DNA from 2 places in the Streptomyces sp. NPDC046985 genome. Region 1 is predicted to be linked to the other one. Evidence: riboswitches for the same ligand, from Rfam matches in the RefSeq annotation. Region 1 holds a riboswitch; the other holds the start of a gene.
What was found. A riboswitch is a leader RNA that binds a small molecule or an ion and turns the genes downstream of it on or off. The one in region 1 is predicted to bind cobalamin.

Region 1 (4,497 bases):
ACTGGACGTGCACGGCCTCCTCGAACAACTGGCGCGACAGGTACAGGCGCGCCTCGGGGGAGTTGACGTGCTTGTACAGCGTCAGCACCAGGTTGTTGGCCACGATCGAGTCGCCGGTGGCGAAGAACGCCACCAGCCGGCCGATCAGGTGCTGCTCGCCGGCGCTGAGCTTGGCGAGGTCGGCGACGTCCGAGTGGAGGTCGACCTCCTCCACGGTCCAGGTGTTCCGGACGGCGTCCCGGTAGCGCTCGTAGAAGCCGGGGTAGCGCATCGGGCGCAGCGTCAGTTCGAAGCCCGGGTCGAGGAGGTTCCGGCGTCGGTCGGTGCTGGTCGTCACTGGCATGCCTCGCAGGACTCGGGGTTCTCAAGGGAGCAGGCGACGGCCTCGGGGTCGGCCGTCTGCTGGGCCGGGATCGGGGCCTGGGCCCGCGCCTGGCCGCCCGCGGCGCGGGCGATGCGGGTCGCCGGGCGCGACCGCAGGTAGTACGTCGTCTTCAGGCCCTGCTTCCAGGCGTAGGCGTACATCGAGGAGAGCTTGCCGATGGTCGGCGTCTCCATGAACAGGTTCAGCGACTGCGCCTGGTCCAGGTACGGGGTGCGCGCCGCGGCCATGTCGATCAGGCCGCGCTGCGGGATCTCCCAGGCCGTGCGGTACAGCGCCCGCACCTCGGCCGGGATCCAGGCGAAGTCCTGCACCGAGCCGCTCGCCTCCCGCAGCGCCTCGCGGGTGCGGGCGTCCCAGACGCCCAGCGCCTTCAGGTCGTTCACCAGGTAGGAGTTGACCTGGAGGAACTCGCCGGACAGGGTCTCGCGCTTGAACAGGTTGGACACCTGCGGCTCGATGCACTCGTACGCGCCCGCGAGGGACGCGATGGTCGCGGTCGGCGCGATGGCAAGCAGCAGGGAGTTGCGCAGGCCGGTCGCGGCGACGCGGGCGCGCAGCGCCGCCCACCGCTGCGGCCAGGCCGGCTCGACGCCGTAGTGGTCGGGGTGCAGCACGCCGCGTGCGGTGCGGGTCTCCTCCCAGGCCGGCAGCGGGCCGCTGCGCTCGGCCAGGCCGGCGGACGCCTCGTAGGCGGCGAGCATGATCCGCTCGGCGATCCTGGTGGACAGCGCCTTCGCCTCCGGGGAGTCGAAGGGCAGCCGCAGCTTGAAGAAGACGTCCTGGAGGCCCATGGCGCCCAGACCGACCGGCCGCCAGCGGGCGTTGGAGCGCCCGGCCTGCTCGGTCGGGTAGAAGTTGACGTCGACCACGCGGTCCAGGAAGGTCACGGCGGTGCGGACCGCCTCGTCCAGCCGCGCCCAGTCGACGTCCCGGGAGGCGGCGTCGACGAAGGCGCCCAGGTTGACCGAGCCCAGGTTGCAGACCGCGGTCTCGCCGTCGTCGGTGACCTCCAGGATCTCCGTGCAGAGGTTCGAGGAGTGGACGACGCGGCCGGCCACGGCGGTCTGGTTGGCGGTGCGGTTGGCGGCGTCCTTGAAGGTCATCCAGCCGTTGCCGGTCTGCGCGAGGGTGCGCATCATGCGGCCGTACAGCTCCCGGGCGGGCATCGTCTTCTGCGCCAGCCCGGCCGCCTCGGCCCGGCGGTAGGCGGCGTCGAACTCCGCGCCCCACAGGTCGGTCAGCTCCGGCACGTCCGCGGGCGAGAACAGCGACCACTGCTCGTCGGCGCCGACCCGGCGCATGAACTCGTCCGGGATCCAGTGCGCCAGGTTGAGGTTGTGCGTGCGCCGGGCGTCCTCGCCGGTGTTGTCGCGCAGCTCCAGGAACTCCTCGACGTCGGAGTGCCAGGTCTCCAGGTAGACCGCCGCGGCGCCCTTGCGCCGGCCGCCCTGGTTGACGGCCGCCACCGAGGCGTCCAGCGTCTTCAGGAACGGCACGATGCCGTTGGAGTGCCCGTTGGTGCCGCGGATCAGCGAACCGCGGGCGCGGACGCGGGAGTAGGAGATGCCGATGCCGCCGGCGTGCTTGGAGAGGCGGGCGACCTGGTGGTAGCGCTCGTAGATGCTGTCCAGCTCGTCCAGCGGGGAGTCCAGCAGGTAGCAGGACGACATCTGGGGGTGCCGGGTGCCGGAGTTGAAGAGCGTGGGGGAGGAGGGCAGGTACTCCAGGCGGCTCATCAGGCCGTAGAGCGCGGCCGCCTCGTCGACGGAGCGGGCGGTGTCGTCCTCGGCGAGGCCGCTCGCGACCCGCAGCAGGAAGTGCTGGGGCGTCTCGATCACCTTGCGGGTGATCGGGTGCCGCAGCAGGTAGCGGCTGTACAGGGTGCGCAGGCCGAAGTAGCCGAAGCGGTCGTCGGCGCCCGGGTCGATCAGCGCGTCCAGGCGGTCGGCGTGCGCCTGGACGAACGCGGCGGTGCGGTCCGCGATCAGCCCCTCGCGGCGGCCCACGGCCACGGACCCGGTGAACGAGGCGACGCCCTGCGAGGCGGCCTCGGCGCGGAGGGACAGGGTCAGCAGCCGGGCGGCCAGCCGGGAGTAGGCGGGGTCCTCGGAGATGAGGCCGGCGGCCGCCTCGGTGGCGAGTTCCCGCAGTTCCGCCTCGTCGGCGCGGGCCGAACGGCCGCGCAGCGCGGCGGCGGCCACCCTGCTCGGGTCGGCGTCGGGGAGGTCGGCGGTCAGCTCGGTCAGGGTCCGCAGCAGCGCGGCGCCGGGACCTTCGGGCTCCAGGCCAACGGCTGAAGCCGGGTCGGCTGGCGCGATGGTCACGTGGGGCACTCCCTCGCTCGGCACGGAGCCTCGCCGAGGGCAGGGGGCAGTTCACGAGCGCACGACGGCGCCGCGCCCACCGGCCCATTCCACGAGGCCCGGACGTCGGACGCCCGGACCGGACGGCCGGGCGCGGCTGTCGGCAGGCGTTCGGACTGACGCGAGCACGCTCCGCCCAGGAGGACGGATGCGCACAAGTACACCGTTGCGGGACAGTTCCGGATTCGCACCGGATTCCCCTGCGGCGACAGCGAGCATGAGCATACATCTTGTGCCGGGCCGGAAAGCCACCCCCATATGTTGTGTCGCACCGGTTGCGGAGCGTGTCAGAGCGTCAACGCATAGGTGAGCAGCGCGATGTCGTCGCACTCCGGATCCGGGTTCCAGTCCCGCTCCGGCGTCCGGACGAACCCCAGGCGCTCGTAGATCCGGTGGGCGGCGGCCATGGTGCGCTGCGTGGACAGCACGACCCGGACGCAGTCCCCGGCGGTCCGCGCGCGGGCCACGCAGGCGCGCACCAGGGCCTCGCCGCAGCCCCGGCCGCGCGCCGCGTGCGCGACCGCGAGCATCCGTATCTCGGCCTCGCCGGGCCCCGCGATGTCCGCCATGGGGCCCCCGGACGGCACGAAGGCGACCCCGCCGAGCACCCGCCCGTCCGCCGCCGCCACGAGCACCTCGGCGTCGGCCGCCCGCGCGGCGACGTCCCTCAGCTCCGCGAGGTAGCCGTCGCTCTCCCCGAAGTCGAGCAGGCCGTCGCGCAGATACACCTGAGCGGTGATCTCGCCGAGGGCGCCGTACTCGCCGGGGTCGGCCGGCCGGATCGTGAAGTCCATGCCTCCGAGTGTCCCGCAGGGGTACGACAACGGGCCGCCGGCGAGTCGTCGGCGGCCCGTGCGGTGCGCGGGAGCGGCTTCCCCGGCGAGTGCGGGGATGCCTTCCCTAGTGCGCGGAGTCCGCGGTCGCCGGGGGCAGGTCCACCGCGACGCCGGGGTCCCCGGCGTCCGCCGTGTAGTCCTCCGGCGCCGTCTCGTCCACGCCCTCGGGCGCCTTGACCGCCCGGAGCACGAGGGTCAGCACCGCCGCGACCGCCGCGTTGAGCACGAACGCCGTCAGGCCGATGTAGCCGATCTCCCCGATGCCGGGGATCTCCTTGGCCGAGCCGCCGAAGTGCTTCTGCGTCGGCGAGGCGACCCCGTAGGCCGCCAGCGTGCCGTAGGCCATGCCGACCGCCCAGCCGGCCAGCAGCGCCCAGCGGTGGAACCACCGGGTGAACAGGCCGCCCACCAGGGCCGGGAAGGTCTGGAGGATCCAGATGCCGCCCAGGAGCTGGAAGTTGATGGCCACCGTCTTGTCCATGGTGAGGACGAAGACCAGCGCGCCCACCTTCACCAGCAGGGACACGATCTTGGAGACCCGGGTCTCCTCCCGCGCCGTGGCGTCCGGCCGGATGAAGTCCTTGTAGATGTTGCGGGTGAACAGGTTCGCGGCGGCGATCGACATGATGGCCGCCGGGACCAGCGCGCCGATGCCGATCGCCGCGAAGGCGACGCCCGCGAACCAGTCCGGGAACATGTCCTCGAAGAGCTGCGGAATGGCGAGCTGGCCGTTGGTCACCTTGACGCCCGCCGCGATGGCCATGAAGCCGAGCAGCGCGAGCAGTCCGAGCATCAGCGAGTACAGCGGCAGGATCGTGGTGTTGCGCCGGATCACCTCGCGGCTGCGCGAGGAGAGCGTCGCGGTGATCGAGTGCGGGTACATGAACAGCGCCAGCGCGGAGCCCAGGGCGAG
Region 2 (4,497 bases), on a different contig from region 1:
GCGCGTCTCGGCCGCGTGCTGCGCCCGCGTGCGGCGGGTACGCCGACGCACCGCCACGCCCCTGCCGTACGCAGCGGGTTCTCTCCAGCGCGCGGCTGAGCATCGGCGGACGGCGCCGACGGCGCGGATGCTATGTTCGCAGCCGCCCGACGCACGCGGGACGTGTGGGCGTGCGAGCGGCGGCGATGGGGGGGGTGCGCCGTGGGCTTCAGGACCGGCGAGTGGCGCGACGGCGTGCGCCAGAGCCGTCCCTCGGCCGTCTGGCCGCCGGCCTCCCGCCCCGACCGGCAGACCTGTGTGCCGTCCCACCCGGTACGGACGCACGAGGGAAACGCGCCCTTCGCGCGAACATCGCGGGCGGCACAGACGACAGAGACGGCACAGACGGCACAGACGGGAGACACGACGGCGTGACCGCCAGGGTCCTGTTCCTCTCGGCCGCGACGAGCCGTTCGCTGCGGCTGGCCCGCTTCGACGACGGCGATCCGATCGACGCCGCGGGGGCGGCGCAGGCGCGCGCGGCGGCCGCGTCGCTGCCGTCGGCCGCGCGGACCGCGTCCTCGCCCGGGAGGCGCTGCCGGGAGACGGCGGCGGCGCTCGGTCTCGACGCCGCCCCCGATCCAGAGCTGGCCGGTCTCGACGCGGGCCGCTGGCGGGGTCGCACGCTCGACGAGGTCGGCGCCGCCGAACCGGACGCGCTGGCGCGCTGGTTGGCCGACCCGGCCGCCGCGCCGCACGGCGGGGAGTCGGTGCGGAATCTGTGCGACCGGGTCGGGCGTCGGCTCCAGGCGCTGGCGCGGACTGACGGCCGGACGCTGGCCGTGGTCGAACCGGAGGTGATCCGGGCGGCCGCGGTCTGCGCGGTGGGCCTGCCGGAGGAGGCGTTCTGGCGGCTGGACGTGCCCCCGCTGACGGTCACGGAGTTCAGCGGCCGGGCCGGACGCTGGAACCTGCGGCTGGGGCGTCCGCTCGCGTCGAGCGCCGAGGACGGCTCCGGCCCGCGGTGACGCGGCCCCGCGAAGCCCGGTGGGACTTCCGCGCACGGCCGCCCGGGAACGGCCGGGTGGGACTCCCCCACGCGGTCGCCCGGGAACGCCGGGTGAGACGCCTCCACGCAGCCGCCCGGAAACGCCGGGCGAGACTTCCCTGCATGGCCGACAGAGAGCGCCGGGTGGGACTTTCCCGCGCGGCCGCCCAGGAACGCCGAAGGGCCCGCGGACGATTCCGACGGGCCCTTCGGCGTCCGGACAACACCTCAGTCAGCGTCCGGACAACACCTCAGTCGACGTCCGGACGACGCGTCAGTCGGCCGCCGCGACCGCCCGGCCGGAGGCGGGCCGGGCGCGCTCGGGGCTGAGCAGCCGTTCCGCCAGTTCGCCGAAGGCGAGGCCGAACGCCCCCCACAGCACGGCCTGGACGGCCAGCGCGGAGAGCCGGAACCGCCACAGCAGGGTGGCCGGGAAGTCTCCCGGGACCTCGTTGACGACCGGGAGGAAGGCGTACGCCAGCCCGATCGCGACGGCGAACGCGGCCGCCGCGACGACGGTCGCCCACCACGCGCCCAGGGCGGGCGCGAGGCGCTTGCCCAGGATCGCGGCGGCCACGGCGAGGAGCACGCTGAGCACCATCATCAGGAAGTACAGGCCGGTCCGCTTGCCGATGGTGCCGGGGTCGCCCACCGACGGCGGGTTGGCCGGGTACTTGAGGAACGGCACGACGTACACGGCGAGCAGCGCGCAGCCGGACAGCAGCAGCGCGGTCGCCCGCGGCGAGAACCGGCCCACGCGGCCGAGCGCGACGCAGAAGGCGAGCGCCGCGATCCCGCCGAAGGCGACCCCGTAGACGAGGACGCCGGTGGCGAGGCCGGCGGTGGACTGCAACGCGCGGGAGACGACCGCTGCTTCGTGCTCGTGGGAGTGGGCGGCCTCGAAGCCGATCGCCCTGTCGACGGTGGGCTCGCCGAGCAGGTAGGCGACGACGAGGGAGAGCGCCCCCGCGGCCAGCCCGGCGAGCATGCCGCGGACGAGCAGGTTTCTTACCGTTGCGGAGTTCATGGGCGTGTGGCGTCCCTCGCCTCAGTGGCAGGGAAAGCCGAGCAGGTGGCGGGCGTCGTGCACCCACTCGTGGACGTCCGTGCCGTTGAACACGGAGGTGGCGCCCTGCTCGGCGCCGACGAAGTAGAGCAGGACCAGCATCAGGATGCCGAAGAAGACCGCCCAGGGAGCTATCGCCTTCAGCGGCAACTTGGCGGGAAGGGCGGGGGCAGTGGCGGTCGGCTGGGCGACGTGCTGCGCCATGGCAGGGCCTCCTCTGGGAGTTCGCGTCCCATCTCGGTGGTGCACTGGACGAGGACTACGGGTCTGACTCACGGGCCGTCCCGTCCCAGCGGGGCTGCTCGTTCACAGTGGCGCGACCGTGCCGGATTCCCACCGGCTTCCGTCCTGCCCTCGTCGATACCGGATCGACGGTATCGCGTGCGGGAAGCGCGGCCAAGACCGCGGCCGCCCGGCGTGATCTTCCTCTCCCGCCGGGCGGCCGCCGGGCCGCGGGCGGGTCGGCCGTGCGGCCCGGTGGCCGGGCGGCCGCGGCGAAACGCGGGGCCGCCCGAGGCCGGGCGCGCGACGGCCCGGCCTCACTCCTGCGCGAAGTCGTCCGTCCGGAGCCCGAGTTCGCGGTCGTCGAGCGGGGCGAAGAAGCGCTCGACGTCGGCCTCGGCGACCTCGGCCAGGGTCGACGGCGACCAACGCGGAGCGCGGTCCTTGTCGATGACCTGGGCGCGGATGCCCTCCACCAGGTCGGGGCTGCTCAGGGCCGCGCAGGAGACCCGGTACTCCTGGTTCAACGCCCTTTCCAGCGAGCCGAGTCGGCGGACTCGCCGCAGGGCGGCCAGGGTGACCTTCACCGCCGTGGGCGACCTGCTGAGCAAGGTCTCGGCGGCCTCCTTCGCGGCCGGGTCGCCGTGGCCGAGCAGTCGCCGGACGATCTCCTCCGCCGTGTCCGCGCCGTAGCAGGCGTCGATCCACTCCCGCTGAGCGGCCAACTCGCCCTCGGGAGACGGCTGCACGTGCCGGGCGAGCGCGTCGGACACGGGCAGCTCGGCGAGGTCGTCGAGCAGGGCGCCGAGTGCGGCGGAGGGCACGTAGTGGTCGGCGAGCCCGCACAGCAGGGCGTCGCCGGCGCCGATCTGCGCGCCGGTCAGGCCGAGATGGGTGCCCAGCTCACCCGGTGCGGCGGCGAGCAGGTGGGTGCCGCCGACGTCGGGGACGAAGCCGATGCCGGTCTCGGGCATGGCGATCCGGGACCGCTCGGTGGCGATCCGGACGCCGCCGTGCGCGGAGAGGCCGACCCCGCCGCCCATCACGATCCCGTCCATCACGGCGACGTAGGGCTTGGGATAGCGGGCGATCCTGGCGTTGAGGCGGTACTCGTCGCGCCAGAACGCGGCCGCGGCGGCGCCGTCGCCGTCACGGGCGTCGTCGTGGATGGCGCGGATGTCGCCGCCCGCGCACAGTCCGCGCTCGCCTGCGCCGGTGACGATCACGGCGCGCACCGCCGGGTCGTGCTCCCAGGCGGTGAGCGCCTCGTCGATGCGGGCGACCATCTCGTGGGTGAGGGCGTTGAGGGCCTTCGGCCGGTTGAGGACGATGTGGGCGGCCCGTCCGGCGGTGTGCAGCAGGACGGGGGCCTCGCCGCCGGTCATCCGAACGCCTCCGGCAGACCGCGGGCCGCGATGACATGCATGATCTCGTCGGTTCCTTCCTGGTCGGGTGGACGCGCGGGTCCGTCGGTGCGGACGTGCGGGTCCGTGCGGGGCAGACGCGCGGTCCCTTGCGGGCGGGGACGCGGGCCGGGGGCGCGGACGCCGGGGACCGTGCCGCACCGGCGGCTCGGGAGCCCGGCGCGTCGCCGGACGCCGCCGGACCGCTGGTCGCCTTCCCACTCCGCCTGGCGGGCACACCGGGCACATCCCTGGCCCCATCATCGCTCTGTCGCCTTGTCGGCTTGTCGCCCGGTCACCCCGGCGCCTGCCTCCTCGTCCGACGGCCCGACGCTCCCCTCCTCCGGGCTCCCGGCTCCCTCCTCCGGGCTCCGGGCTCCCTCCTCCGGGCTCCGGGCTCCCGGCTCCCGGCTCCCGGCTCCCGGCTCCCGGCTCCCGGCTCCCGGCTCCCGGCTCCCGGACGACGATCATGCCACCTGGTCCTCCCTCGCCCCTCCCCCTCCGCTCCCTCCAACGGACGTACGCGCGACCCGGGCCGCGAGCGCCCCGTACGCCCCCCGCGCGGGGCGCCGACCGGAGCCCGGCACGCCCGTGACGAGGGAGGAGAGCGCCGCCGCGGCGCCGAGCGGCGCAGGTCACTCGCACGGAGAGAACAAGGTCACAATCGCTCCCCCTGCTGCTCCCGCACGACCTGTCCTAGCATCCGACCATGACGGTCCTGCCTGACGACGAGCTCTCCCTGGCGGCCGACTTCCCTGACGCGACGCTTGAGCAGTGGC

Region 2: another riboswitch for cobalamin. It lies ahead of ABZ861_RS27815 (CbtB-domain containing protein); the one in region 1 lies ahead of ABZ861_RS00805 (ribonucleoside-diphosphate reductase subunit alpha).

The regions. Positions count from the first base shown of each region.
Region 1 is NZ_JBEYWK010000001.1:177,657-182,153, reverse strand. It holds gene ABZ861_RS00810 (ribonucleotide-diphosphate reductase subunit beta) at 1-343, opposite strand, end outside; gene ABZ861_RS00805 (ribonucleoside-diphosphate reductase subunit alpha) at 334-2,709, opposite strand; cobalamin riboswitch at 2,833-3,008, opposite strand; gene ABZ861_RS00800 (GNAT family N-acetyltransferase) at 3,036-3,542, opposite strand; gene mctP (monocarboxylate uptake permease MctP) at 3,649-4,497, opposite strand, start outside.
Region 2 is NZ_JBEYWK010000025.1:89,287-93,783, reverse strand. It holds gene ABZ861_RS27825 (histidine phosphatase family protein) at 411-1,007, shown strand; gene ABZ861_RS27820 (CbtA family protein) at 1,302-2,054, opposite strand; gene ABZ861_RS27815 (CbtB-domain containing protein) at 2,076-2,297, opposite strand; cobalamin riboswitch at 2,340-2,476, opposite strand; gene ABZ861_RS27810 (enoyl-CoA hydratase/isomerase family protein) at 2,633-3,700, opposite strand; gene ABZ861_RS27805 (methylmalonyl-CoA mutase family protein) at 4,428-4,497, shown strand, end outside.